One region of the Proteocatella sp. QWL-06 genome, then DNA from elsewhere that is predicted to be linked to it. Evidence: riboswitches for the same ligand, from Rfam matches in the RefSeq annotation. Region 1 holds a riboswitch; the other holds the start of a gene.
The links. A riboswitch is a leader RNA that binds a small molecule or an ion and turns the genes downstream of it on or off. The one in region 1 is predicted to bind cobalamin.
Positions count from the first base shown of each region.

Region 2: another riboswitch for cobalamin. It lies ahead of AC4PGZ_RS00235 (energy-coupling factor ABC transporter permease); the one in region 1 lies ahead of AC4PGZ_RS03465 (prenyltransferase/squalene oxidase repeat-containing protein).

Region 1 covers NZ_CM178755.1:712,169-727,411, reverse strand. The annotation lists gene AC4PGZ_RS03470 (DUF4430 domain-containing protein) at 1-141, opposite strand, end outside; gene AC4PGZ_RS03465 (prenyltransferase/squalene oxidase repeat-containing protein) at 138-1,121, opposite strand; cobalamin riboswitch at 1,270-1,452, opposite strand; gene orr (ornithine racemase Orr) at 1,592-2,659, opposite strand; gene AC4PGZ_RS03455 (GlmL-related ornithine degradation protein) at 2,660-4,054, opposite strand; gene oraE (D-ornithine 4,5-aminomutase subunit OraE) at 4,054-6,264, opposite strand; gene AC4PGZ_RS03445 (ornithine aminomutase subunit alpha) at 6,273-6,638, opposite strand; gene ortB (2-amino-4-oxopentanoate thiolase subunit OrtB) at 6,666-8,072, opposite strand; gene ortA (2-amino-4-oxopentanoate thiolase subunit OrtA) at 8,072-8,371, opposite strand; gene ord (2,4-diaminopentanoate dehydrogenase) at 8,497-9,558, opposite strand; gene AC4PGZ_RS03425 (TVP38/TMEM64 family protein) at 10,041-10,748, opposite strand; gene AC4PGZ_RS03420 (sigma-54 interaction domain-containing protein) at 10,908-12,299, shown strand; gene AC4PGZ_RS03415 (TrkH family potassium uptake protein) at 12,370-13,827, opposite strand; gene trkA (Trk system potassium transporter TrkA) at 13,849-15,210, opposite strand.
Region 2 covers NZ_CM178755.1:38,106-53,348, reverse strand. The annotation lists gene cbiT (precorrin-6Y C5,15-methyltransferase (decarboxylating) subunit CbiT) at 1-126, opposite strand, end outside; gene AC4PGZ_RS00290 (sirohydrochlorin chelatase) at 128-490, opposite strand; gene hemB (porphobilinogen synthase) at 490-1,467, opposite strand; gene cobA (uroporphyrinogen-III C-methyltransferase) at 1,503-3,992, opposite strand; gene cobK (precorrin-6A reductase) at 4,027-5,325, opposite strand; gene cobJ (precorrin-3B C(17)-methyltransferase) at 5,327-6,055, opposite strand; gene AC4PGZ_RS00265 (cobalt-precorrin 5A hydrolase) at 6,074-7,300, opposite strand; gene cobM (precorrin-4 C(11)-methyltransferase) at 7,301-8,056, opposite strand; gene cobI (precorrin-2 C(20)-methyltransferase) at 8,073-8,795, opposite strand; gene cbiD (cobalt-precorrin-5B (C(1))-methyltransferase CbiD) at 8,830-10,104, opposite strand; gene AC4PGZ_RS00245 (ATP-binding cassette domain-containing protein) at 10,106-10,960, opposite strand; gene cbiQ (cobalt ECF transporter T component CbiQ) at 10,973-11,701, opposite strand; gene AC4PGZ_RS00235 (energy-coupling factor ABC transporter permease) at 11,741-12,841, opposite strand; cobalamin riboswitch at 13,009-13,169, opposite strand; gene AC4PGZ_RS00230 (hypothetical protein) at 13,539-14,045, opposite strand; gene AC4PGZ_RS00225 (helix-turn-helix transcriptional regulator) at 14,055-14,429, opposite strand; gene AC4PGZ_RS00220 (hypothetical protein) at 14,430-14,825, opposite strand; gene AC4PGZ_RS00215 (MetQ/NlpA family ABC transporter substrate-binding protein) at 15,019-15,243, opposite strand, start outside.

The sequences.
Region 1 (15,243 bases):
TTGTTCTTCAGTGCTTATGCTGTCTTCCGTTTTGATTGCACTTTCTTCTGATATGTCATTATTTGAACATCCAGATGTAAATATCAAAGATATTGAAACTATAAGAACCATTAATATTATTTTTAAATATTTTTTTTTCATTTTGTTCCCTTCTCATTCATTCTGTAAAGCGATGTTTTTGAATCCAATACTCGTTGAAGCCCAACAAGCGAATAAAAAGCCTGTTCTGTTGCCATAAGGGTATTCCCTTTGCCATTCCTTACATGGAGGAATCCATTTTTTGTATAATATGAAAGCACATTATCAGCAACAGTTTTTCCATTTTTAATAAAACGCCTGTCCTTATCTGATATCCCAAGTTCACAAAGTGCTGTCAGAACCTGGGTACTGCTTTCAAGGTTCACGCTGCCCCAGCTTTCAAAACCTCCATCGGACTTCTGAATTTTTGACAGGCAGCTTAGAGCCTTCTGAGTTGCCATTTTGACGTCTTTTCTTTCCTGATATTTTGCCAGCGCCTGCAGTGCCATTGCTGTAATATCTGGATCTGCTGTATTGCCTGAAAGAGCAAATCCCCCATCTGAAAGCTGTTTTTTCAGTATATAGTCAAGATAAAGTTCTCGTGTCGCATTCGTCTTTGCCGATTTGTTAAATGGCATTTCATATGCGCCACTATCAAGAGCAAGAAGCGCAAATACAGGTCCATTTATTCCCTGCAGAGTTACTTTTTCAAAATCTGCAAGTTTTTCAAGAAGATTGTATCCCGATACATCAGAAGGATCTTTTCCTATGGCTGTAAGAGCCAATATAACTCTTGAATATTCTGTGTATTTTTTATCGTGCAGAACACCTTTTTTAGATTTTACTGCGCTTTCTACATTCTTATAATAGTTTTCATAATACTTTTCAGGAACTTTAATTTCACCTCTGGAAAGACCCAAAATTACCCACTCTCCTCCAAGAGAAGACACCTCCGGTTTTGAAACAGTTTTCAATATAACTGCAGATGTTGTGCTTATTTTTGAATTCAGGTCACTTCTGGTATAAGCCAGAGAATTCGAATATGATGACATCATAATTATAATTGACATTATAAGCAAAAATGCAGTTTTCAATTTTTTCATATTTTCCTCCTTTTTTTATGGCATAAAAAAACTCTGAATCCACATAGTGAAGTCAGAGTCCCTAATACCAGATAAGTAAAAATAAAACCAATTATCATTGGTTACCCGATTATAAGTTTTCTGCGCACCTCAGTTCCCTGTGAAGTATTCTTACGCAATTCAAATGGCAGGTATTCCGACTCTAAGCTCTAACGCTGTTTGCACCTTCCCAGTTTCCCAGTGGTTGGCTATGCCTTGCAAAAAGCTCGCTTATTACGGCAGCAGGTCTGTCCGGGCTTTGCACCCGATTCCCTTTTATCGACTGTTGTCGACCAATTGAATATATATATTTTTAATTTTTCTTTTAATATGTACTATTATACACCCTTATTAAAGTTTCTGTCAAATAACTTGTTTAATAAAATAATTAATTTATATTTATTTCACCCCGGATTGAGCGTTCCGGGGCTATATTACAGGATTATAGGGGATTATACGTACACTCTTGATATATACTTGCTTGTTGAAAGCTTGAGGAGTGCTCCGTATCCGAGTTTGAATCTTACTGTATCTCCTACCTTGTAGTCGATTTTTGAGTTTGTCATGTCCATTATCATGTGGTCTGAGCTTGCACCAAAGATATATATGTCCGGGTCGAGCGCTGTCATACTTTCTATGTCTGTATCCTGCTTGCCGACTGCCAGTATAGCTCTTTTGGCTATGCCCTTGTCTTCATAGAATGGCTTCTGTCCGAATGCGTCAAGTCCGATTTCTCCTATTGGGAGCGTCGGCTTTTCCTTGAGCTCTATTATCTGAGCCTCAAAGGTTATCGCATCGTCGAAGGTTCCCTCGACTCTTTCTCCATAGGCAGTCTCGTTTCCGAGTATGAAGGCCTCGCCTACCCTAAGGCTGTTTATTCCTTCAGGTAGTCCTTCCTTGTCTATGAGGTATATGGAGCTTGAGTTTCCTCCTGAAATCATGTCGAGCTTTATGTTGAATCTTGATTCGATTTTTCCTGCTATCTCAACAAGCGTTGAAAGATTGTCCTGCTTTGGAATAACGGCTCCGTAGCATGTGAGGTTTACACCTACTCCATGGAGCTTTATGTTCTTCAGCTTGAGGATTTCTTCAACCGTGCTCATTATTATATCTTCGTCCTTGAAGAAGATTCCTTCTCTGAGGTCTCCAAGATCTATCATGAGCACTACCTTGTGAGTCTTGCCCTGCTTTGCGGCTTCCTGATCGAGAAGCTTTATCGTGCTGAGCTCTGAGTTGAGGCTCATGTCGGCAAAGCTGACTACTTTTTCGATCTCACAGTGCTGTGGAAGACGAAGAAGCATTTTTGGGGTCTTGATTTCTTTGTATGATTCCAGATTCTGAATCCTTGCATCTGCAAAAAAGTCTATGCCTACGCTGTCTATTGCCTTTACGATTTCAGGATCTGCACAGAAAGATTTTGTAACGAGTCCGAGTTCACAGTTTCCTCTGTCTGTAAGCTCTCTCATCACACGAACATTGTTTTTTACTTTTTCCAGGTCTATTACCAATCTTGGATACATTTATTGTTCGCTCCTTTTCTTTTCTGGCATTTCTATCCCCAGACTTTTCGCAAGCAGCTTCATAGCAGCTTTTTCGTGCCTCTTTGAAAGCACTCCGAGCGATGCCATTATATAGTCATTCTCTACGAGTATCTGCGCATCGGTATTTGGGAACAGAAGCAATCCGCTGTCATTGTGTCTTGCTATGTGCTTCATTATGTCTACCCTGTTTGGAAGTCTTGTAAGCGCTCCGCCGGTTCCTATGATGTATTTTACCTGTGAAAGGTCTTTTCCTTCTGCAAGGGTGTTTCTTCCTGATGGTCCGTATACATATCTGATCTTTCCTGCGTGTCTTTCAACTGCTTTTATTACAGCCTCGAGAGTAAGCCTCTCTACAAACTTTATCTCATCAGGGTTCTTTGGTATTGCCTTGTACTCTGCCATTACCCTGTCGATGTCTATCTGAAGTTCTTCCCTCAGATTGTCTTTTCCAAGCACCTCTACGATGTTCGGCATGTTGACATATACTCCAAGGTCTCCTTCAACTGTTCTTTTTGCAAGCGGTTCAGGGCTTACCTGGATTCTCTCGATTTCTTCGGATCCCTTTGTCACTGAGTGAAGGTCTGTGGTAGCGCCTCCAACGTCAAGCACGATCAGGTCTCCGATGTATTCATAAAGAAGCTTTGCGCACTCCATTACCGCGCCAGGCGTCGGGATTATAGGGCCGTTTACCATGTCTCTTACATGCTCCATTCCAGGGGCGTGTATTATGTGATCCTCGAATGCATCCTGGATTACTTTTCTTGTCGGCTCTACGTTGAGCTCGTCTATCTTTGGATATACGTTGTCTACAACATAGAGTCTCGTGCTTTTGTGGGCTTCTTCAAATATAAGCTTTATTTCTTCTTTGTTTTCGATGTTTCCTGCGTATATTATCGGAATGTCCAGTCCAAGCTCGCTTATGAGCTCGGCATTGTAGATTGCGGTGTCTCTCTCTCCGTAGTCCACTCCTCCTGCTATAAGGATTATGTTTGGTTTTATTTCCTGTATTTTCTTGAGGTCTGATCTTCTCAGTCTTCCTGCTGTTACCTGATGGATTATTGCTCCGGCTCCAAGGGCTGCTTCTTTGGCTGCTCTGGCTGTCATGTCAAAAACCAGTCCATGTACCGTCATCTTAAGACCGCCGGCAGCACTTGAGGTTGCCAGCATTTCATCATATTCTATCTTGTCTGTACCGAGATTCATTGCCAGGTCGTCAATCGCTCCCTTTAGCCCTATTCTTACGTCTCCATCTAATACAGATGTTGGAGCTTGCCCCTGACCTATGAATTTCGGGTCAGGGGTAGCTATATCATTGAAAGCATTGACAACCGTAGTAGTTGAACCGATTTCGGCAACTAATACGTCAACTTTCATTATTTACCTTCTTTCATTTCTTTTCTCTTCTTAACAAGGAACGTTGCAACGTTAACTCCTTTTGATCCTCTTCCGAATCCTGCGTCAACTCCGTTTTGAACAGCTATTTCAGGAGTTACCTGAGTTCCACCTGCTGCTATCATAACCTTGTCTCTTATTCCTTTTTCTACTGCAAGCTCATGGATTCTCTTCATGTTCTTGTAGTGGATGTCGTCATGAGAGATTATAGTAGAAGCAAGTATTGCGTCAGCGTTAAGCTCTATCGCAGCGTCAACAAGCTTTTCAACTGGTACTGATGTTCCAAGGTAATGAACCTCGATACCGTATTTCTCGATTCCGCCGTGCTTGATGTCGATTACTTCTCTAAGTCCAACTGAATGCTCGTCTTCTCCAACTGTTCCACAAACTATCTTCATCGGCTGAGCTTCGATCTCTGCTCTTATCTCTGCGTCTGAAAGCACTTCTGGCTCTGGTGGGATTACAAGTGTGTTTACATCTATTGTGAATCCTACTCTTCCCTTGATTTCGATTCTTGTTCCTTCAGCTTCCTGCATGATCTCTCTTGAGATTACTTCAGGATCTTCAAGGTTGAGTTTTTTAGCTATTTCAAGTCCAGCGAACTCTGCAACTCTCTTTGAAGCAGGAAGGAACATAGTAAGAAGAACGATTCCGTCTCCCATCCACTCAACTTCCGGCTTTACAAGTGATGAGTTTCTAAGCTCTTTTGTCTCTTCCATTCTCACGTTTACGTTGTCTGTTTCATCAAGCTCGTCGATGTAGATTATCTTGTCCGGGTCTTCGAAAGTACATCCGCCTATAAGTGATGATGGGTTTTCTACTGCTGCTGGATCGTACTGCGCAACGTTGTTGTATCCAAAGTGTGCAGTTACCGGAGCCATGTAGTCTTCGTCTCTCTCGTAAACTGTTCCTGCTCCTACTCCGCCTTCGATCTGTCTTGCGATTCCGTCACCGTTTCTCTCTGGGTAGTTTCCTGAGTCAACGAAGAATCCCTGCTCAACTGCGTGGAAGAATCCGCCAGCTTCTTTGATCTCTTCAAGGAAAAGCACTGCTCTTTCTTTGATCTCTCTTACTGTGTCTCTTAATACTCCGTCTTTCTTGAGCTCGATCATTTCCATAAGGCCATCCATACCAACAAGTGCCTGCTTTGCAGTGTCACATGCTTCGATGTTGTTTATATGCCATGGAACGTTTCTTCCCTCGTCCGGTGTTATAGTTGACTGGATGTCTGCGCTTGTAAGCTTTGATGTAAGAAGGTTGAGAACGTGTGTTACTGTAGCTTCTCTTGTTGATGAATCCATGTATTTTGTATTCATCTGAGCTCTCATTCTGTACTCCTTGAAGATCTCTCTCAGTGCTACTGCATAAGGAAGGTCAAGGTACATGTTCGGTGCTGGAGGAGCTGTTGGAGGAACTGTTGAAAGACAGATGTTTGACTTCTTCATTCCTACTTTTGCAGAGAATATTGAGTTAAGTGCATGCTGAACCATAAGCTCTGGCATTACTTTCCATGCTTCTCTTGCTGTCGCGTTCGCGTTGTGCGCTCCGTCTATCTGCGCTATGTCAGCCCATGTCATTACTTTCTTTGACTCACATGCGTCAACGAATGATCTGATCATGTTGATGTTTCTGTAAAGAACGTTGTACTGAGGATCCTGGTGAGCTCCGTTGATTCCTTCTTCAGCGAACATTACAGCAACCTCTGGTCCTGCAACTCCTGATACATATGAATGGTAGTTGATTGGACGTCCTACTTCTTCTTCTATCATGTCAAGAGCTTTTCTCTGTGCTCTTACCTGTTTTCTTGTTATTGGCACTCCGCCGATTCCCTGAGGAGTTCCCTCGATAAGTCCGTCAAAGTGTGACTGGCCAGCTGTTCTGATAACCATTATGTGGTCAGCTCCATGCCATGCAGCCATTCTCATACGTCTTATATCGTCTTCAAATCTTCCTGATGCTATTTCTGTTGTTATAACAGGCATTGGTTGAGGATCTATATTGTCGAAGTATTTTGCTGATGGAAGTGGCACGCTGTTTTTAAGAGGTTTTGAACAGTCATTGAATACGAATGGTCCAAGCTTTTCGCCCTTGCTTGATTCTCTCCATGTCCAGCCTCTTCTTTTTGGTCTGTATGACTCGAGGTCTTTGAGTATATTCTCTACATTTATTTTCTCATTAGGAACTAATTTCATCTCTGACATTATTTGTTACCTCCTTTGAATAGTGCCGCCGCTTCTGACCAGAGCTTTCCTTCAGCCAGCGCAACTCCTGCTTCTCTTATTCCTATGTTCTGAGCTTTGGCAAGCTTGTAAACTACGTTTCCTGCTCCCTTGCCCATAAGTCCTCTGTCTATTACTCCATCAACTATAGCTTTTGCTTCGATTGATGAGAATCCCATTCTCAGAAGTACTGATCTCTCGATTGATGGACTTGTGTTCTTGTGTCCAAGCTCAAGTAGTGGATCTGCTATTTCTGATGCAAGTGCCCAGAATTTTTCGTATAATTCCTGATCGCTAAGATCTGCAAGATGTGCTCTTCTTTGAGCGAAATCGTCTGCTCTTTTCATTTATATATCTCCTCCTGTTTTAACTGACTATTTCTGTAGTTCGCTTATAGCGTTTTTAACAAATTCTACATCTGATTTTGTTTCTTTTGCAAGGAACTCAATATCTTCGTCCGTTGGAACTTTGCCTGTCATTTCAAGCGCATTCTTTATAAGTGATTTTCTGAGCTTTGCCATGTCGCTGTCTTTTACTCTTATCATCGATGGGTGTGCAGGAAGTACTATGTTCTTTCCTGGAACCTCATCCGATGGATCTCCAAACACTACTTCGATGCCATTTTCTTTTGCGAATGCAAGCTGTGGCTGGATGTGTTTTCCTGCTCCTGTGTACTCTGTCTCCTGAACAAGTATCATCTGATCCTGATCCATTTCCTGAGCAAGTGCGAATGCTGCTGCAAGCGCTGTGTTTCCTGCTGGTCCTTTTTCAAGTCCTTCAAGGCTTGCAAGTGCTTCTGTCATGTAGAATACTGATCCCTGAGTCACTGTAACATATCTGTCCATGTATCTCATTGGTCTTGCTGCTGATCTTGGAACGTCTGATCTGTCTGGCCATGTTGTAAATGGTATTCCAAATCCTGTGTGTCCTGTTGTGAATGACTTTTTGTTGAACTGCTCGTCTGATGCCATGTGAAGTCCTTTAAGGTTTACGCTGGCTGCTACTATCTGAGACTCTGCTCCTGCCTTTATAAGTCCTCTTGCTGTTCCTGTAAGGTTTCCTCCACCTGCGTTTGTACAAACTACTACGTCCGGATCCTTGCCGTATTTCTCTCTGCACTGCATTGCGATTTCGTATCCAAGAGTCTCAACTCCTGCTATTCCGAATGGTGTGTAAAGAGATGCGTTGAAGTATCCTGTTTCTTCAAGAAGAAGAAGGAATTTGTAGAAAAGCTCTGGTCCTACTGAAAGCTGAACTACTTCTGCTCCAAGAGCCTCGCATTTTCTTGCCTTCTCTATTATCTCAGGCTGGCCTACGCCTTTTGAATCATAGCATTCCTGAACAACTATGCATTTAAGTCCCTGCATCGCTGCCTGAGAAGCAACTGCTGCACCGTAGTTTCCGCTTGTTGCTGCTATAACTCCCTTGTAACCAAGCTTTTTAGCGTGGTATACTGCGTTTGCCGCTCTTCTTGCCTTGAATGATCCTGATGGATTTGATGCTTCGTCTTTTATGAATATTCTTGCGCCTTTTCCTTCTGGTGCCAGTTTTCTTGCAAGTGCTGTAAGGTTTCTGAGCTCAAGTATCGGAGTGTTGCCTACTCCTGTTGAGTACTGGATGTCCTGCATTTCAGCAAGTGTGTATCCTGTCTCTTTCATCATTCTCTCATAGTCGAATCCGATAGATCCGCTTTCGAAGATGCTGTAGTCTATTCCTACTGATGCCTTCATTATTTCCGGTTTTCTGGCGATTACTGCGCTATAGCTGTTATCTCTGTTCATTACTTGTCACCTCCAAAAAGCAGGTCTCTTACCTGTTCGCTCATTATGTTAAGCTCTGGTACGAATTTTCCAAAGTCATGCTTGTAGTATGGATTAACTTCAAGAAGAGTTCCTTTTTCTACTCTCTTTGTTCTTGTAGTTATCTCAACTTCGTCACCGATCTGCGCATCACTGTTTAAGTATCCCTTAACCCACATTTCAAGTGGCACTTTTTTTGTATCATCTGGTACCTGTGGAGCTCTCTGCTCAGGTGTCAGAATGTTTCTGTGAATTATTACCCACTCACCTTTTTTAACCATTTCTTTTCCCTCTTTCTTTAACAACATCTTAATAATATTCACCATTTAAATGTTATTTTTTTCTCAAAACCGCTTCATAACAGTAACGCGTTACCATAAGCAACGCGTTACCAGTGTAATGTCTATTATTTTACTACTTTTTTGTCTGGGCAGATAAGCTCTCTCATGTCTCCCATTATAGCTCTTGGCACTGGAAGGTCTATCATTGTGTGTAGTCCTGGGTTTGCGTTTATTGTCTGAGGAATCATGTTTACGCACATAGCGATTGTTCCGATTCCACCTGGAACCTCTGGGCTGTTAACCATGTTCACGTTTGGAGTTCCTTTGATTATTACATAGTCTCCAGTCTGTACTCCAACTTGCTCTGGCTCGATCTGCTGTGGGTGATCCATTTCGATCTTAAGCTCTCCATCAACGTATCCGAATCCTTTCATTGCACAACCTGCAACGTCTCCAGCTTTTGCAAATCCGTATGGTGATTTTCTGTCTACGTCAGTTACGATTGGCTCCATTGACTGAGTAACTGGTGCGCTAAGCTTCCAGCCTATTGCATCTGCAACCATTCCGATTGACTCGTGGAATCCAACGTGTCCAGCTAGAGTTCCGTCCTCTACGCCTTTGTTGAACTCATCTACAGTTATACCAATTCCCTGCTCATGCATAACAGCTGGTCCGAATGGAGAAAGGCTGTTTACTCTTCTTGCAAGTATGCTCTCAACTTCTTCACAGCATCCTGTCATAACTACAACAAGAAGGTCCATGATAAGTCCCGGGTTGATTCCTGTTCCAAGAACAGATACTCCGTTTTCTTTTGCAAGCTTGTCAATCTCAGCTGCAAGCTCTGGGCTTTGTGCTTTTGGGTATGCCATTTCTTCTGCTGAAGAAACAACGTTCATCTTGCACTCAACAACTTTCTTGATTTTTGGGAATGCATCCTTTGTAAATGAATCTGTACAAAGAAGCACAACGTCAGCTGCCTTTTCTTTTAAAAGGTCTTCTTCTGACTGGATAAGTACATCTGGTCTGTCGCCTCTCTCTGTCTTGATGTAATCGAACATGCTTGTTCCGATCTTAGATCCTCTTCCGATTACTCCTACTATGTCTACTCCCTTTTTCTTAAGAAGCATGTCAGCCATTCCGCCACCCATTGCTCCGAGTCCCCAGATTATTACTTTTACATTTTCCATTTTTATTTTCCTCCTTGAATTTCATTCTGATTAATTATCAACACCAATAATATATGCAATACCCGTGCCAAACTTGGCAATTATGCGAAAATATTTTTTAAAAGTATTGATTTTGCCTATTTTCAGAAATTTGAATTTCTTTTGTTAAATTTTTGGTAAAACGTTTTCTCTGTTTTTCGTGAAATTTTCATTAAATTTGCATTTTGTAGCAAATATTTTTGCATCAAAGAGCAAATTATTTTGCATTTGTGCTGTATTTTTAGTATATGTATGCAATATCAGGATTTTTCATTCGCTGTGTTTTCTTGAAGCAAACAATTAATAATATGTATGCAAGCTTGAATTTTCAGTATATTCGATTTATTGACCATTTGTGATTCAATGTCGCTTCCGGTAAAACGTTTTCACGATTTCAGGCGTAAAAAAACCGGAGGCATTGTGCAAATATTTTTGCACTCCACTCTCCGATAATATATTTTTTCTTATATTGCGTCCTGAAATGATTTTTTTGCTGTCGATATCCTGATGAAATATCTGTGATAAATCATTCCTGCTATGCCAGCGATACAAAGCGCCGCAAGGATCCAGAGCCCTCCTTCGAGGTTTCCCATGCCAAGATTGTCGCCAATGAGCGTTGAGAAAAGCATGGACGGGATTCTCATAATGACTGCTATAAATATGAATTTTTTCATGCTGAGCTCTGTCAGCGCAGCATAGTATACGAGAGTGTCCTTTGGGACTCCAGGTATAAGAAAAAGTGCGGCAAGAATTTTTTCAAGCTTTGGAGAATCCTTCAGGAAACGGTATTCATCAAGCTTTTCCCTGCTTATGAACAGGGTTATGAACCTGTATTTGAAGGTCCTTATGAGAAAAAACACGATCATCGATCCTGCGAACATCCCGCCGAGGCTGAAAATCAGCCCTTTCCAGGTTCCGTATATCATCCCGAACAGTATCTGAACAGGCCCTCCCGGAACTACCGATACTATGACCTGCAGTACCTGCACGGCCATAAGGATCATGCTTCCCCACAGTCCATATGATTCTATCCAGCTTTTCAGCTCCATCATCTTCTGCGGACTGGCAGCAAGCTCGTTCATGACAGGATAGAGCTTTGCTGATATCAGTACCGAAAGCATTATGAATGCCACTGCTGCTGAAATCATCATCACTATCTTAAATATTCTCAAATTATTTTCCCCTTCTATATTCATTTCAATTATACCTTATATTTTCGTTTCAATTATTCCTTTACAATTTTTACAGTTTGTTTTATTATATCATAATCATGTGTTTTTATGATAATATATAAATGTATGATTTATCATCCAGACAGGAGGTGCCTTATAATGAAGCTTAAGGAATACAAGATGCTCTTTATGGAGCTCATAAAATATATAAATGAAGGAGTCCATGTCATTGACAGAGATGGCAAGACCATAATATACAATGAGAGAATGGCCGATCTTGAAAAGCTAACCGGCAAGGAGGTAATAAACAAGCCTTTCCAGGACGTTTTCAAGGATGTCGAGGACAGCACGCTTCTCAAGAGCCTTAACAACCGTACCGTCATCAAGGACAAGAATCAGGCATATATCAACAAATACGGCAAGGAGATAACCACTATAAACACCACCATTCCTATAATAGATGAGGACAATGTGGTTGCCGCCCTTGAGATTGCACAAAATATCACCCAGATTAAGGAAATGACGGACACTATCCTGGAGCTGCAGAAGGATATCCACAAGCCTTCAGAGAGCAAGAACATGCGCATAAGGCAGTACAGGTTCCACAATATAACAGGAGGAAGCGCTTCCTTCAAAAAGACTCTGGAGATTGCAAAGAGAGCAAGCAAGACCGATGCGTCTGTATTCATATATGGGGAGACCGGAACCGGAAAAGAGCTGATTGCGCAGAGCATACATTTTGACGGCATAAGAAAGGATAAGCCTTTTATCGCTCAGAACTGTGCTGCAATCCCTGACAGTCTTCTGGAGGGGCTGCTTTTTGGTACTGCAAAGGGAGGATTTACCGGAGCGGTCGACAGAGAAGGGCTATTTGAGCAGGCAAACGGAGGCACGCTTCTGCTTGACGAGATAAACTCCATGCCATACGATACTCAGGCAAAGCTGCTGAGGGTTCTGCAGGAGGGCTATGTACGAAGAGTCGGAGGAACCAGGGACATTCCTGTGGATGTAAGGATAATAGCTTCAAGCAACGAGCCGGCCGAAGTCATAATAAGTAACGGCAAGATCAGAAAAGACCTTTTTTACAGGCTGAATATAATATCCATCAGCATACCACCCCTTCGTGAGAGAAAGGATGACATACTTCCAATGTGCGAGAAATTTATCGAAAAATACAACGATAAATTTGGCAAGGATGTGTGGATACTCTCAGACAAGGCAAAGGAAAAGCTCCTCGCTCACGATTATCCTGGCAATGTGCGGGAGCTCGAGAACCTCATCATGGGCGCTATTTCTCTGCTTGATGATGAGCATGTGATAAACGAGAATTTCATCAACATACATTCTGTTTCTGAATCCAGGCGAAATAATGCAGACTTCAATCAGGACGTCAGGGATGTTGGACTTGTAAATCTCGTGGAATCTGTAGAAAAAAATGTCATACACAGCCTCTATATAGAAAGCGGCAGAAACATTTCAAGAACCGCCGATCTTCTTAAGATAAAGCGTCAGACTCTACAGCACAAGCTGAAGAAATATGATATAAGATAATAAATATTTATGAATCCGTTCATAGAAAAACAGAGCTCTCAGGCTTCACGCTTGATTGCTCTGTTTTTATTTATCTTACGGACTGCTTCCACGTGCTCGGCGCAAAAAGCATTATCATCGGGAATATCTCGAGCCTTCCAAGAAGCATGTCCATGCAGAGCACGAGCTTGCTCATGTCCGAAAACTCAGAGAAGTTACCTACCGGTCCTACCATGTCGAGTCCGGGGCCAATGTTGTTCATGCAAGAAATCACTGCTGTCACGGTCGTTTCAAAGCTGAAGTTATCCAGGCTTATGAAGAGTACGGAGAATGCAAGTATCGCAGTATAAGCTACCATAAATACATTCACGCCTCTTATCGTAGGCTCTGTTATAGTTTTTTTGTTGAGCTTTACGACCTTGACAGAATTTGGATGCATCATCTTTTCTATTTCTATCTTGAGAGATTTAAAGAGTATTATTATTCTTGATATCTTGATCCCTCCGCCCGTAGATCCGGCACAGGCTCCAATGAACATAAGCATCACAAGCGTATATCTGGAAAACTGCGGCCAGAGATCAAAATTTGTAGTTGCAAATCCTGTTGTAGTCATTATCGAAGCGCTCTGGAATGCTGCATGGTGAAATGCATCGAACCATCCACTGTACAGACCTCTGGTATTGATTGCTATAAGCGTTATTGCAGTAAAAAGTATCCCCAGGTATACCTTGAGCTCTTCATTTCTGAGCGCTGCAGAAATCTCACCTGCGAGTATAAGGTAAAAAACGTTGAAATTTATTCCAAAAAGCACCATGAATACGGTAATCACGCTCTGGAGATAGTAGCTGTCATATGCGGCTATGCTTGCATTCTTTATCGCAAATCCGCCTGTGCCGGCTGTTGCGAAGGAGTTGACTACGCTGTCAAAAACCGGCATCCCCCCCGCTATCAGCATCATGATCTGAATGAATGTAAGCACCACATATATTCCATAGAGCAGCTTTGCACTCTTCTGAAGCTTTGGAACGAGCTTGTCCACGACTGGCCCCGGGCTTTCTGCTCTGAGAAGATGCAGGGAATGTCCCTTTCCTTTTGTAAGAGGTATTATGGCAAGCAGAAATACAAGCACTCCCATTCCTCCAAGCCAGTGAGTGAAGCTTCGCCAGTAAAGAAGACTCATGTCAAGAGCCTCTACGTCTGTGAGTATGCTCGATCCCGTAGTAGTAAACCCTGATACCGTCTCAAAGAAGCTGTCTACGAAACTCGGTATCTGTCCGCTTATATAAAAAGGCAGCGCTCCAAAGAAGGACATAAGTATCCACGAAAGCGCTACTGTAACAAATCCTTCCCTTGCATAGAAGTTGAATTTTTCCGGCCTGTGAAATGATATGATTGAGCTGACTATGAAAGATATTATGATTGCTGCAAGAAATCCTGTAAAGGATTCGCTCTCTTTGATCGCCATTGCTATAAGAAGCGCCGGTACCATGAACACTGCTTCTATCTTAAGAATCCAGGCTATCAGGTATGTTATCATTTTAATGTTCATTTTGATTTCCTTTTTTCAATATCAGTCAAGGAATATGTCATTGAGGTGCTGTATCATATGAGATCCCGAAGTGACTATGACTACAAGGTCTCCTTCTTTCATGACATCATTTCCGTTTGGTATTATCATTTTCCCTTTTCTCGAGAAGGACACGAAGAGTATTCCTTTTCTGAGCTTTATCTGGCTGAGAGGCACATTTATGTTTCTGATTGTGCTGTCCACCTGGAATTCAAGTGCTTCTGCCTTGCCGTTTGCGATCCTGTAAAGATTGAGGACTGCATTGTCTGTGTTGTTGTCTATAGATCGTACATATCTCACTATCTCGCTAGCCGTAAGAAGCTTTGGACTAACCATCGAATCCACGCCTTTTTCCTGGAATATCTCACTGTATTCTATTCGGTTTACCTTCGTTATGGTCTTTGGCACCCCGAGGTGATTTGCATACATCGACAGGATTATGTTTTCTTCATCTATGTTTGTAAGCGTTATAAGCGCATCCGTCTTCTGCAGTCCCTCTGAGGAAAGTGTTTCCTTTACCGAGCCATCCCCGTGTATTATGAGAGCCTCAGGAACAAGGTCTGCCAGCAGGAGGCATCTGTTGTAATCCTTCTCTATTATCTTTACCTCTACGTCGCTCTCTATGAGCAGCTCAGAGAGATATACCGCTATATTGCTTCCGCCTATTATTATTACTTCATTTATCTTATAATTTCTTATCTTGAGATTCTTTATCAGCGTTACCAGGTCTATAGTCTGAGCCGCTACGGTTATCTTGTCGTCCTTTTCGAGCACGAAGCTTCCTGTCGGTATGTGTATCTCTCCGTTTCTCTCGACTGCACATACAAGAACTTTTACCTTTGCAGTTGCATAAAGATCGCTTAGCTTCATCCCAAGCATCGGACTTTTATCCTTTACCTTGAGCTCTACAAGCTCAATTCTTCCTCTGACAAATGAGTCTCTCTTTAGAAAATCCGGAAACTGAAGCAGCCTGAACATTTCTCTGGCAGCTCTTCTCTCAGGATTTATGGTCATGGAAAGTCCGAGATCGTTCTTGAGAAACTCCGTATGCTCTGCATATTCAGGATTTCTCACTCTGGCTATGGTATATTTGCATCCAAGCTTTTTGGCTATAATGCAGCACAGCAGATTGGTTTCGTCCGCAGATGTAGCTGCTATAAGAATGTCGCTTTCGGGAACACCTGCCTCTATCTGAACATTAAGACTTACTCCGTTTCCCTCAAGTACCATTACATCCAGAGTCTCCATTGAATTTTGTAAAACCTTTGGATTGCTGTCTATTACAAATACATCGTGTCCTTCTCTTGAAAGCTGTTCTGTAAGAGCATATCCTACTTTTCCGTCTCCAACGATTACTATTCTCATTTCCATTTCCTTTCAAATCATTCTCATGATTTT
Region 2 (15,243 bases), 670 kb from region 1:
ATCCAGCCTCCTTGCCAGGGTGTCCGTCAGTATTATCTCCTGAGCACCGGCAATCGCCTGAGAAGCCTCTTTTGTGAGAGACTCCTCAGTGCCCATGCCGATGCCTGTTATCCTTACCGTCTTCATATTAATATATCTGCGCGATTCTCTCGCTCACTATCTCAGCCAGCCTTGGATCTGCCCCAAGAGTGTCCGCCATCTCCACCTTTATGTCGCCCTTTCCTTCAAGGAATTTTTCTATCTCAGCCGGGATATCTTCCTGTATGTGAAGCCCTGCAAAAAGGAAGTATGGGATAACCTTTATGTCATCCACACCTTTTTCAAGCAGGCTGCTGAGGCCCTTCTCAAGCGTCTTCTCGCTCAGCTGAAGAAATGCATGCTCTATTATCTTGCCCGGATTTGCCTCTCTTACCATCTCCACTATCTTTTCAAGCGTTTTTTCTGTCTCTGTCGCCTTGCTTCCATGTCCAAGTATCAGTATTCCCTTCATTAGCCTATGTCCCCTCTCTTCATCGCATCTGCGAGTTCTTTTGCAAAATATGTTATCAGTACGTCGGTTCCTGCTCTGAACATGCTTATCGCGCTCTCACACATTACTCCGTACTCGTCTATCAGACCCGCCTTTGCTGCAGCCTTTACCATCGCAAACTCCCCGCTCACGTTGTACGCCGCTATCGGCACATTCGTAGTGTCCTTGACTTCTCTTATTATGTCGAGATATGAAAGCGCCGGCTTTATGATCAGTATGTCCGCGCCTTCCTTTATGTCCTGATGGCATTCCTTGAGCGCCTCTCTCCTGTTGTGATAATCCATCTGGTACTGCTTCCTGTTTCCAAAGCTTGGCGCAGAGCCTGCAGCCTCTCTGAAAGGTCCGTAGAATGAAGACGCATATTTTGCGGCATAGCTCATTATGCTCGTATGCTTGTATCCGTTCTCATCAAGAAGCCTTCTTATAGCCGCTACTCTTCCGTCCATCATGTCAGAAGGCGCAACCATGTCCGCCCCGGCCTGAACCTGTGAAAGTGCTGTCTTTGCGATGTATTCAAGTGATGCATCGTTGTCCACGTCATGTCCGCACAGTATCCCGCAGTGACCGTGTGAAGTGTATTCGCACATGCATGTGTCCGCTATGATGTAGGCATCCGGACATTTTTCCTTTATCGCCCTTATTCCCTGCTGCACTACGCCTTCCTCATGATATGCCTGAGTTCCCACCGGGTCTTTTTCCTCAGGTATACCGAAAAGAAGGAACTTGTCCACGCCATGCTCCATAGCTTCCTCTACCGCCTCATGTATCCTGTCCGGGCTGTAGTGAAAATGGCCGTCCATAGATGATATAGGCGTCTTGATGTCCTTTCCTTCCTTTATGAAGAACGGAAGTATAAGGCTGTCTGAAGAAACTCTCGTCTCTCTTGTCATTCTTCTTATCGCATCTGTCTCTCTGAGTCTTCTTGCTCTGTGTATCATTTCCATCTATTTTCTCCCTCTGTTTTACGATTTATCTATTTTCCTGTTTCTATGTTCGATTCTATCCTGTGAAGTATTTCTATCTCTTCTATCATCGAATCCATGGTCGATTCTCTCGAAACGTGGATCCTCATATCATACTTTCTTGCTTCTGCCGCCGTCTGCTCGCCTATGCAGATAGCGCTCACCTTAGTGAAGTCATAGTCCGGGAAGTCCCTCAGTATCGACTGCGTAAAGCCCGTTACCGTAGAGGCGCTCGTGAATGTTACATAATTTATCTTTCCTGCATCCAGCTTTTCTCTGACTGTTTCCGACTCATTGCATACATAGCTCGTCTCATATATATGGACATCATCATAATCAATCTGGTGATGCTCGAGAGTCTTTGGAAGCACGTCGCTGCCCTTGTCCGCCCTAAGTATTAGGACTTTGTCTTCTTTTTCCATGATCGCTGCCAGTCCTGCTGAAAGCGCCGGAGCATCATAGGTCTGAGGCATATAATCCACGAGCAGGTTCCTGTCCTCGAGCCTTTTTCTGGTTTCACGACCCACCGCCGCTATCTTGAGGCCGAAGAATATCCTGATGTCGAGCCTCATCTGCGAAAGCTTTTCAAAAAAGCTCTCAACTCCCGCCGGGCTCGTGAATACCATCCAGCTGTAGCTCCTTATATCCTCGATCGCCTTCTCAAGCCTTGGATTGTCCTCTATGACAGCAGTCTCGATGCATGGGTATTCTATGACATCTGCGCCCTGATCTCTCAGCCTGTCTGCGATCGTGCCTATCCTGTCCTTTGGCCTTGTTACTACAATAGTGCTTCCGTGGAGCGGCTTTTTAGTGAACCAGTCAAACTTGTCGCTGAGCGCGCATACAGTCCCTACTATCGTTATCGCCGGGCTCTGGATGTTTCTAAGCCTTACCTCTGACGCGAGCTCGGATATCGTGGAGACCACCTTCCTCTGATTTGTGGAAGTCCCTTTTTCAACCGTCGCTGCCGGCATCTTAGGGTCCATTCCCGCCTCGATGAGCCCCTTCATGAGCTCCTCTATCGCAGTGAGCCCCATCAGGAACACAAGCGTGCCTTTGTGAGCTACAAGGGATTTGTAATCTATGTCTATCTTCGTTCCTGCCTTCGCATGCCCTGTTATTATGTGTACGCTCGAGCAGCAGTCCCTGTGAGTAACCGGAATGCCGGCATACGCAGGCACCGATATCGCAGACGTTATCCCCGGCACCACTTCAAAATCTATCTCATGCTGGTGAAGCAGCTCCAGCTCCTCGCCGCCTCTTCCAAACAGGAAGCCGTCCCCGCCCTTGAGCCTTACCACTCGCTTTCCGCAAAGCGCATGCTCGAGTATGAGCCTGTTTATCTCGCTCTGAGGAACCAGGTGATGATTGGATTTCTTTCCGACGTTTATTTTCAGGGCATCCTTAGGGATGAGCCCGAGTATGCCGTCTCCGATAAGCCTGTCATATATGACAACCTCGGCCTGTTCAAGCCTCTCTTTTCCCTTGAGCGTAAGCAGTCCCTTGTCTCCAGGCCCTGCTCCCACGAGGGTTACCTTTCCAGTCTTCATACATTCACTTTCCTTCTTGAGATCCTGAGCCAGGGATACCGCAGCGGACTGTGCGTCAGCTATCTTCGCTCTCACGGTTTTTTTATGTACCCTTGGCATGGTAACTGTTATTATCCTGTTGCCGGAAGCGACCTGCGCCTCTTCCTGCCTCTTCATCCTCTCATAGTCCTCCTGACAGACATACATCCCGGTAAGCACTATCTCGTCTCCGTCTATGTTGCTGTGCGCCGCTATAGGAGCGCTGCAGCCTCCGTCAAGTTCCTTTACGAATGCCCTCTCGCATCCTGTAGTAATCCATGACTGGTCGCATGCAAAGTCTCCAAGCAGGCTCACGTCAAAGCCCTTCCTCGCCTGCACCACGATTACGCCCTGGCAGTTTGCGGGAATCATCTCCTCTGGAGTGAAATACCTGCTTATCCTGTGATCGAGTCCCAGGCGCTTCACTCCGGCCGCTGCAAGCACGAGTGCAGAATATTCTCCGCGGTCGAGCTTTTCGAGCCTTGTTATCACGTTTCCTCTGACAGGCTTTATGTCCGCGCCCGGGTACAGCTTTTTGAGCTGCATGCTCCTTCTTGCGCTGGATGAGCCTATGGGCTTTGAAAAATCTATTTCCGAAGCTCCCTGCGGCAGTATCAGCACGTCCCTCGGGTCTTCCCTTCTTCCCGTCGCCACTATCGGCAGCTCAGAAGGTATATCCATAGGCATGTCCTTGAAGCTGTGCACCGTTATGTCCACACCACCATCGAGCATCGCCTTGTCCAGTTCCTTTACAAAAAGGCCCTTGCCGCCAATCTTGTCCAGCGTCTTGTCCAGGATTATGTCTCCCGTGGTCTTCATTGTCACGAGCTCAACCTCGATTTCAGGATTGGCTCTTTTTATGGCATCCATGACGATTTGCGTCTGTATGACTGCCAGCTTGCTTTCTCTGCTTCCTACTCTGATCTTTTTCAAATTTCTGCCCTCTTAACTTATATATTAATGATTCTCACTTATTTGCTTGAAGATATTCTCGCAGCTCTCCTGCAGTCCTCGCTGCCGCCGCATGGTCACTGCCGTCTGAAACGAGGCCTATGCTTATGCCGCCTTTCCTGATGACCGCCGGAAAATAAAAGCTGCACTCCTCACGGCTGTCCGCTACTGAAACGTGTATACCTTCAGCTTTTGCATCTGCTCCAGCCTTCTGGTTTACTTCTCTTGAGTCCGTCGCCGCTATCACCATGAATGAGCCTGAGACGTCTCTGCGCTCATACTCCCTCTCGATGATCTCCAGAAAACCCGGGAGCGCTCTTATTTCCGCACATATCTGCGGTGCTATTACCCTTATCCTCGCCCCGTACTCAAGCAGCACCTTTATCCTTCTTGATGCTATCTTTCCGGCTCCGACCACGGTGACCGTCTTTCCTGACAGGCTCATGAAGAGCGGAAAGCGGGGAAAATCAGCCATTCTGGCCAGTTCGTCTGAGCTGCTGTTTTCCCTCAAATAAGGAAAATTTTCATCTATATGTCTTTGCAGCTCCTCAAGGCTCATGCCCTCTGAATCGGCCTGCCTCGCCTCTTGATCCGAAGGCCTTCCGATAACGACTGCCTCTATTCCCGAGCTCAGCGCTGCCTCCAGCTTGCTGTCAAAACCTCCGGTAGCTCCGGTGTCTTTGGTCACAAGCACATCGGCTCCGACTGACTTTATCATCGCGATATTCATCTCGGTCGAGAACGGGCCCTGCATGCATATTATGTTTGATTTTTTGTATCCAAGCTCCGTTGCTATCCTGAGAGAATCCATGTCCGGAAGAATCCTTGGCCAGACTCTGTCCCTGTAGCTTTCTATTTCTGTATATATCCTGAGATCCTTGCTTCCTGTCGTCAGCAGGATCTTCTTTTTTATGTTCTCCTCGCGGTTTGCCCACTGCGTTACCGCCTGCGCGTCTGCAAGCACAGTCACGCCGGCCGGCTCTCCTGCGAACGTGGATTTTCTTACTATCCTTATATATCTTTTCTGTGCATCCATGCAGGCCCTTCTTATGTTTGCAGTTACCTGAGCGGCGTACGGATGGGTGGCATCTACTACCAGAGTGTTCGGAGCTTCCCCAAGAAGCAGTTCTCTTATCTGCTCCTCAGACAGCCTTCCTGATTCTACAGTCAGGTTTTGGAGCCCGTCAGCTGCGCCATCAAGGACCTCATGACCGTAATCCGTGGCCGTGAATGCCGTAACTCTTATTCCTGTTCTGGCAAGCATCAGCGCTGCCTCCCTGCCCTCAGTTGTCCCTGCAAATACCAAAGCCTTCATTTTAGTTCACCTTGTATCCTCTCGGCGTAACCAGTTTTCCGTTTATTACCCTCGTGGTCTCATTTCCCACGATCACGGTCGTGAACATGTCCACCTTCGCATCCCTCAGCTCAGAGAGGGTGCACAGGGTGTATTCCTCTTCATCTCTTCCTATGTTTCTTACATAGCCGCATTTCGTGTCTGCAGCCTTGTGCTTCATCATCAGGTCGCAGGCCTTCTGAAGGTAATCTGCCCTCTTGATGCTCGACGGATTGTACAGACATATAACCATGTCCGCCTCAGCCGCAAGCTCGACTCTCTTTTCAATCTTCTCCCAAGGCGTCATAAGGTCGCTCAGGCTTATCACCGCAAAATCATGTATAAGCGGCGCTCCAAGCACTGCCGCTCCCGAGCATGCCGCAGTTATTCCCGGCACTACCTCAATATCCACCTCAGGGTGGTTCTCGCAGAGCTCATGCATCACGCCCGCCATGCCGTATACTCCGGCGTCCCCGCTCGATATCATCGCCACGGTCTGGCCCTTTAGCGCCTCATCTATAGCCATCTGGCAGCGCTCGACTTCCTTCTTCATCGGAGTCTGTATGAGCTTCTTGTCCTTTACGATATCCTTTATGAGGTCTATGTAAAGATTGTACCCCGCTATGACGTCAGACTTTCTCAGCGCCTCAAGCGCTCTTGGAGTGATCTGATCCTCTCCTCCGGGCCCAAAGCCCACTACATATATCTTCATGTTTTTAATTCTCCTAATCTATATACACGAAACCGCTATCGTTACGCCGTTTCGCTTTGTTTTCTTCATTATAATGTATATGCCGAATTCCGATCCAGTGGCGCCCATCGCGGCTCCCATCACGGCTGCCCTCTCGCACACGTTTCCGGCTCCTGCAACCCTGCTCACGAGCTCCGAATGAGACATCTCGGCGTCAGTGTACAGCTCCGCCTCCATAAGTTCTTCAGCTGAAAAGGTATTGAATTCTATGCCATACTTTTCTGCAAGCATCAGCAACGCCTTTTCGTCCTTCTTGAGGTCTACCGAGTTAAGGCTCCTTATCGCCCTGACATCGAGATCAAGCTCCGTGAGCGCCTGATCAAAAAGCTCCTTGGCCGGCAAAAAGTCTATATCCTTCCTGCAGCCCATGCCTGCGAATGTCACGCATGGTATGAGCACGAGCGCCTCTGGAAACCTCTTCCTCACATCCTCAATCAGGGAGTGCGAGTCCGTTATAACAACTAGAGGCACATCCGAGCCAGATGATTCAGATGGATTTGAAGAGTCCAGCGAGTCTGCAGCTTCAAATCCTTCATACAGTGCTTTCAGCTCCTCTGATTTCAGCACTGCAAATTTCCCTCTGCACTGAGTATATAATTTAATCCTGCGGTTTTCAAGCACCGCCGAGGATATGTGCTTTATATTCCCTATCCGATCTATCTTCATGCAGTTTTCTGTCGCCCACGAATCTATGGCAATAACGCCGTTGACATCCGTTGCCGTGGTTATTACCGCCTGAGCTCCGAGCTCTCTTGCCAGATCCAGAGCCAGCGCATTTGCGCCGCCTATGTGACCCGAAAGAATCGGTATGACGTAAGCTGCCTTTTCATCCATGACTATGACTCCGGGATCTGTGTCCTTGGATTTAATATTAGGAGCTATAGCCCTGACCGCAATCCCTGCCGCGCCGATGTATATTATGTGATCGGCCTCGGCAAATGCGAGGGAAGTGAATTCCGCAAGGCTGGAGCTCGAAAATGCTGAAGGCTCCGCAGGCTCGCCTGATGCTCTTGCTGCAGCCGAAGCTTCAAGATCGTCCTCAGCTTCCATTATCCTTGCCGGCGCAAAGAACCTCGCCTCAGCATCCTGCCACTGCGAGAATATTCCGCTCAGCCGCTCTGCCGTTTTCAGCCCCGCTGCGGTAAATGCCATAACATAAATCCTTAACCCGCCTGAGCTTCGCTTCAACCTGTCTGCCTGCTTCATTTATCTGCTCGCTTCTCTGAATTCATGCGTGAATCCCGGATCGTAAAGCAGGGATCTCTCGTACTGGTTTCCGAGGAATTCTCCCACTGTTATAAGCGCCGTCTTGCTTATGTTGTGCTCTCTGGCTGCCTGTGCGAGATTTCCTACAGTTGTCCTCACGACCTTCTCGTCATCCCATGTAGCCTTGTATACTATGGCCGCCTTCGTATCCTTCGTGTATCCGCCCTCGATGAGCCTCTCGCTCAGCTGCTCGAGCATTCCCGAGCTCAGGAATATGACCATCGTGGCCTGATGCGCTGCCATCAGCGATATCTCTTCCTTTGGCGGAACCGGAGTCCTGCCTTCCATCCTTGTAAGTATGACGCTCTGGCTGACTCCCGGAAGAGTGTACTCCGCTCCAAGTGCAGCCGCAGCCCCGCAGAAAGAGCTCACTCCCGGACACACCTTGTAGTCTATCTTGAGTTCTTCAAGCATGTCTATCTGCTCCCTTATAGCGCCGTAGATGCTCGGATCTCCAGTATGAAGCCTTACGACAGCCTTTCCTTCGCTCTCTCCTCTCTTCATCACGTCTATGACCTCTTCAAGCGTCATAGATGCGCTGTTGTGGATCTCACAGCCCTGACTTGCGTATTCAAGCAGCCCCGGATTTACCAGAGAGCCCGCGTATATTATTATGTCCGCCTGCTCCAGAAGCTGCTTTCCTCTTACAGTTATCAGATCCACCGCTCCCGGACCTGCTCCAACAAAATTTATCATAATTCTCTCCTTTATATTAGCTCTGTATTGGCGCTTCTGTATCAGCTGCCTTCACCTGATTGTCTTCCTTAACTACCACTATGGAGAAGTAGCTCGATTTTTCATCCATCTCGTCGAGGTCATCATAGACTCTCTCATTTTCCATCGTAGCACATTCAACCATCCTCGCAGACCTTAGCTTTCCGGTCTCTCTCAGCCTCTCTCTCAGGCTAACTATGCTCCTGCCTGACTTCATGAAGACCTTGTTTGCCGGAAAATCCAGACACTCATCGAGCGCGTCATACGAAGCCGGGACTATGAGAAGCGGTTCCCTTGATTCGCACAGCGAGTCATTAAGCCTTGCCGCCACCGCGCAGAAGGACGGTATGCCCGCTATGAGCTGAGCCCTGTGTCCCTTTGCCAGCACCTTCTTGTGCACATATATGTACGTGCTGTATATCGAAGGATCCCCAAGCGTTATGAAGGCTATGTCCCTTCCCTGCTCCATCAGCGCTATCATCTGCTCCGCGCATCTCTCGTGGCTTGCCTCAAGCAGCTCCCTGTCTCTTGTCATGGGCATGTCGCACGCAACCAGCTCCTTGCCCTCAATATATTCCCTTACTATTCCAAGCGCCACATTCTCGCCTCCCGATATGGGATACGCTATGCAGTCCGCAGCTCTGAGCGTCTCCACTGCCTGAATCGTCAGCAGCTTCGGATCTCCGGGGCCAACGCCCACTCCATATAAAGTTCCTGCCATTTTTTCTCCTTCATTATAATAAGCTTTTTTTCATCTATAATCTATTAATCTGCTGGTGCATCTTCAGGTCCTTCAGCATCTGATCCGCGCCACTGCTCTTTATGAGAGTCCCGTGGATCTTCGTGAAGACTATGAACTCCACCTGCAGCTTTCCTCTTGTCCTGTGATCTATATGTTCCTTTATCTTATTTCCTATGCTGTCAAACACCTTCTGTGCAAATCCTTCGCCCTGATTTCTCAGTATGTCCGTCATTTCCTCTGCAGATATCGCATTCATTATATCCCTTACGGCTGAAGGCTCCATCCCCAGCATCGCCCCGTGTGAAGCGATTACCTCCTGCCTTCCATCGGCAGAAGAGGAGTGGGTGTTCATAACGCTGGCCGCGATTTTTATGAGCTTTCCTGCATGTCCTATAAGGAGTATCTTCGGTATCCCCAGCCAGCAGCTGTAGTCGAGCATCTCACCGATATAGTTGGAGCACTTGACTCCGCTCTCGAGGTCTATGCCAAGCACGTCTCTCGCATAATCCTGTCCGTAGTTACCCGGGCATACGAGCATCGGTGGTACAGGAAAACCTGAGCCATTGAGCTCCGCGAACTGCTTTATCTCAGTCCTTATGGTGTCCACAAGAGCCTTCTCGCTCATAGGCTCCACTATCCCGCTCGTGCCGAGTATGGAGATCCCTCCGACGATCCCGAGCTTGGGGTTGAAGGTCTTTTTCGCAGTCTCTTCTCCGTTCTCAGCACTTATCTCTATATGAAGAAAATCCGGGATAAGCTCAGTCTCAATGTTTTCGAGCACATCCTTTACAGATTTCAGTATCATCCTTCTCGGAACCGGGTTTATGGCGCTCTTTCCGACATCGCAGCTGAGGCCGCCTCTCGTGACCACCCCTACTCCTCTGCCGCCCGTTATGTGAACATTAACGGTGACTCCTGATATTTCCAGCTGCTCCTCATATGGAAGAGGGCCTGCTTCAGCAAGTACAGCGGTCTCCAGCGGTTCAGTGTTCTCCCGGCCGCCCGAGCCGCTGCTCCTGCTGACTCTCGAGAATATGCGCAGGCCGTGGGTCGCATCCGGATCATCCCCGGCATCCTTTGTTATGCTGCATAGCGCCTCGCATGGCGAATACTCCTGATCCGATACCTCGAGGGAAAGCTCTATGCCCTTTGGCGTATCTATCCTGACCGTTTCGCATCTTTCGCCGCTCATCATCATGAGGAGCGCGGCCTTTGTGGCTGCAGCGCTGCAGCTTCCTGTGGTATAGCCTCTTCTCAGGCTCTTTTGTCCCTGAACTACATTTTCCATACTACGCTTCTCTCCCGACTGCCCTGAGGATTTCTGTCCTCGCTTCACTTATCGTGGCAGCGGATTTGTCCACGTCCAGGCCGTCCCGCTCCTTAAGTATCTCCATCAGATGCTCTATCCTCGGGAGCCTCAGATTGTTGCTCCTTATAGCTTCAGGATTTGAGAATATCTCCTTGACGGTTCCTCCCGCTACTACCCTGCCGCCGTTCATTATATATACCTGGTCGCAGTAGAGCGGCACCATATCGATATCATGAGTGGCGATGACTACCGAGATTCCCATGCGGTCTCTTATGTCGCTCAGCAGCTTCATTATCTCGCTCACCCCCTGAGGATCGAGTCCCGCAGTAGGTTCATCAAGTATGATGAGCTCCGGCTCCATAACGAGCACCCCGGCTATCGCGACTCTTTTCTTCTGTCCATAGCTGAGGGCATGTGTTGGTCTCTGCGCAAGATGGGACACCCCGGTCTTTTCCATGGCATCCTCCACGCGCCTCCTCACCTCATCCTCAGGGAGCCCGAGATTGACTGCCCCGAAGCTTATGTCCCTGTAAACATCCGCCGAGAAAAGCTGATGGTCAGGATCCTGAAAAACTATCCCGACCGTCCTTCTCATCTCAAGGATGCTCTTTCTTGAATACTCGAGCTTCTTTCCGTCTACATATATCTCCCCCGACTGAGGCCTGAGTACCCCGTTAAGGTTGAGGAACAGCGTCGACTTGCCCGCTCCGTTTCCACCGAGCACAGCCGTGGTCCTTCCTCTTTCAAATCCGATGCTGACACCATCGAGAGCCAGCGCGCCTCCATCGTAGCTGTAACGCAGCTCCCTGGTCTCAATTATATTTCTGCTTTGCATAATCTCACTCACCTAAATCAAATATGCCCCGACCTGGAGCAGGGCGACAGCTATTGCCGCATAAGTAATCCTTGTATCTATCTCATATTCATATCCCACAGTCCTAAGCTCTCCGGTGTAGCCCCGGCTCTCCAGGGCATCGAATATATGATTCGCCCTTTGAAAAGAGCTCACGAAAACCCTCGACACCAGATCCGCAGTGGATCTGTACGAAGTCTTCATATCGACGTACCCAAGCCTCGAGCTCTGCGCCGTCCTTATCCTGTCCGCGGTATCCGCAAGTATGAATATGAACCTGTAAACCAGCTCCAGCAGCTCAACGAAGAGCGCCGGCACATGGAGCCTCGAAAGCGCCATCGTGATGTCCGTCATCGGCGTGTTCATCACGAGAAAATAGACGCTCCCTATGACTCCCAGAGACTTGGCAGATATGGCGATTGCCTGCTGCGCTCCCTGAGGAGATATCCCATAGAGATGCTCCCCCATCTGAAAGCCCACCAGCAGCTGCGAAGAAAGCTCGTGCCTTCCCGCAGCCACGGTGATCACGCCCAGCAGTATGAACCCCATGGGAATCCGAAACATCCTCCAGATGTCTGACGCCGAGTGCCCCCCAAGCCATATGCTGCAGAGGCTCGTCGCAAATATCGTCACAAGGCTCACAGCCGCATCATCAAGCGCTATGCAGAGGATCATTACTCCCAGGGATACGAATATCTTCGTCACCGGGTCGCTGCCCCTCATCTTTGAGGCATACGCATATCTGTCAGTTCCACTCAATATCTAACACTCCTTCTTCGTAAGCCTTCCCAGCCCAAAACCGATTACTCCAGCTCCAAGCGCCGCCTGAAGCGCGAACAGCAGCGATTCTATCTCAACGCTCGCCGGCTCGAACAAAGGCTCAAAATTCGGCTCATAATTTTCATCTATCTCCGTAACTATGTCCATCGCTATTCCATCAGCCCCGCCAAACTCCGAGCCGCTCTTTATCGCAAGAGGCGCGAACACTACCGCAAAAAATACGACAAGCAGTATGACGTTCTTCTTCCAGAGCGGATTCTTTGCAGAAGCTGCCGCCGCTTTTCCTGCCTCCTTCTCCGAAGCAGAAGCTCCTGAAGCTTTTTCATTCTTCTGCGCCGCCTCATATGATCCGGCCTCAAGCGCCTTGACCTCGGCAAAGCTGTATTTCTCAAGTATCCCGAACACTATTACCGTAAGGATTGCTTCCCCTACAGCTATAGGGATCTGAGTCACCGCGAAAACTCCCATGAACTTCACGAGCGAAGCCATTATCCCCCCGTCCGCAGATGGGAACGCAAGCGCCAGCTGAGCCGAAGTCGTCACATATGTCAGCAGATCAGACAGAAACGCCGCCACGAACACGCTGACCGCCGAAGAAGCTCCTGCAGACTTCATCCATCTGTATGTATAGTATGCCACGAATGAGCCCACTATAGCCATCGAGAACACGTTCGCCCCAAGTGTGGTTATTCCACCGTGAGCCAGAAGCAGCGCCTGAAACAGCAGCACTATGAGTCCCATCACAGCCATAGGAGACGGCCCGAACAGTATAGCTCCAAGAGCGATACCCGTAGGATGAGAGCAGCTTCCTGTAAGAGATGGTATCTTGAGCGCAGACAGTATGAATACAAAAGCCCCCGCCATCGCAAGCAGTATCTTCGCCTTAGGTACCTCATCGATCTTTGTCTTTATGGCCTTGAATCCAAACAGCACGAAAGGCGCCGAAATCGCAAACCACAGCACTATCCACATCGGGGAAGGCAGAAATCCCTCCGCTATGTGCATCGCACTCGAGTACACAGTGTTCATCCCAAGGAGCGCCATTACGCTCAGCAAAATCTTTCCAGTTCTTTGTTTCTTCATTTTAAGTCCCTCTCTCTCCAAAAATAAGTGTGTAATCCGATTGAAAAAGCAGGGTTAAAGCTCAATTGATAAAAACCTGTCAAAAAAGCCCTGAGTCTCATCGAGTCCCAGGGCGTTTGCGGTCATATTATTCATATCACTTTAACAACCTCTATTCATCGTAGAGCGTGTGTTAACAGAAAAGGTACGTGTTCCGACTTAAGCATCATCGCGGTACAGCGCCTTCCCAGTTTCCCAGTGGCATTATGCTGTATCACTCCTCTATCACGGCAGCGAGACTGTGCAGGATTTGAACCTGACTTCCTCAACCAATTTCTGCATATATTCAGTTGTTTGTTCCACTATTCATTATTTCATATTTTCAGAATTTCGTCAATATCAACAGCATTTATCTCCACAATCAACAGCATTTATCTCCACAATATACAGGAGCTTTAGTCATCCCTGTCTTCTGATTTTCCAATTCCCCCGAATTCGGGGAAATTAAACTATATTTAATGATTGAGAACAACCCTGCTGTAAATTGCGAAAACGATACAAAATGTAACAGTGATTTATTTCAATTTTTTATAAAACACTCCCTCTTGACTCTACGCTTTAGTTTAGCAGGAGGGAGTGTTCTAAATTTTAGTTCTATTACTCAACACATATATTATAGTTTCGTCACTTATGAAGTGACAAGCCGAAATAGCTCCTTTTATCTATTTTTAGATTTTTCTTTATCTTTCTCTCGCATAAACTGAACTATATTAATCATAGGTAAACTGAAGTTTCCTGAAATACCTATAGTTGATGTTATTGCGAGAAGGTGAACTCTTACGAATTGAGAGAGATAAGTTAAGCCGTTTTGAACTAACATACGGTCGAACATATCCTTGTCTAATACATTTGCATTTCCCGCAAATGTTCCTGTTGATATCACCTCGATAAAAGGCTTTATATTTTTAAAACTAGGGCTTTTGTATTTCTGATTTGAGATTTCGTATAGTTTTAGATAGAATTTTATTTCTCCGGTATAAAAGTCAACGGAAACTTCTTCATATTCCAGGTGCTCTAATTTCGAATCGATAACATCATAGTCAATGGCATAATCATAACTGGTAGTATTATCAATATCAATCTCACTGCTAAAATCCATTTTAGAATATATTATTTTCGATTTTATATTCTGAAAATCAGCTATTATATTATTTATACTGTTCATATACACTCCTTATGCTGCTTCTATTCCAATTTGTCTGTCATCGCTATCTTTTGTGAGCGCTACATCATATTCTTTTTTATTTACGAATCTTGTCAGCACGGATTTTGTTGCGTTCTCAACTTTAGTTACGCTTATATCCAGTTTAAGATTCAATTTTTTACATATTTGAAACAGCGTCTTAACACTCGGATTATATTCAAGACTTTCAAGTTTTGAAACCATAGGTTGGGAAATACCTAAATGACTTGCAAAATCTTTTTGATTCATATCAAGAGCGTAACGTTCTTTAATTATGGCTATCGATATATCTGAAAGAAGCTTGTCGAGTTCCAACTCTTCTTTTGATATTCCTTCAAATAACCAGTTCATATCCATGGTTTTCATTTATTCTCCTCCTTGCAATCTATCAACTATGCCTTCGGATTTTTTAATAGCGATTTTATAATCGCTTTTTTTCTTTTCTAAGAAAGCATGAATCAGGACTTTTCTACCACCATCTTCCATAAATATGAAAATGATTCGTAGATTTAATTGTTTTAAAAATCGGATACAGTAAAGATCGTGCTTTGTATCCTTAAGTTTCTCGAAATGCTTATTTAATATAAGTTCATGTTTCGGCATTTCTTCCATAAATCCAAAAAATCGAAACATGTCGCGAGCGATTTCTTTTTGATTTCCGCTGTTCTTGACAATAGACATCAATTCAGCATTAAAATCTTTATATCCGTATATCTCGGACTCGCCAGGATACTCTATTTTCTGTATCAGATTCTCATTCATTTAATACCATCTTTTGCGTAAATATAACTTATAGGTTATATTTACATTATAGAATTTATTTGTAAAATTGTAAATAGGGACTTTTTTTGCCCCAACAAACCCCGTTCATTTCATCATTTTGCTTAATCGATGTTTGTAAATCGAAAGTCCACCCGGGCAATCTTTCTGATTGATTCCAGGTGGACAATTTTCCCTAGTCTATAGCTACAACTGCGCCTTTGTAAGTCTCGCTGATGTATGTTTTCACAGCCTCGCTCTTAAGCGCTTCCACAAGCGCCTTGATGTCTTCTCTCTCCTCGCTGCCTTCCTTTACTACAAGGATGTTGGCATAAGTCTGAGCCGCTTCTGAGTCCTGCTCTTCCTTTGCAACCGCATCTGATACGCTGAGGCCTGCGTCAAGAGCATAGTTTCCGTTCAG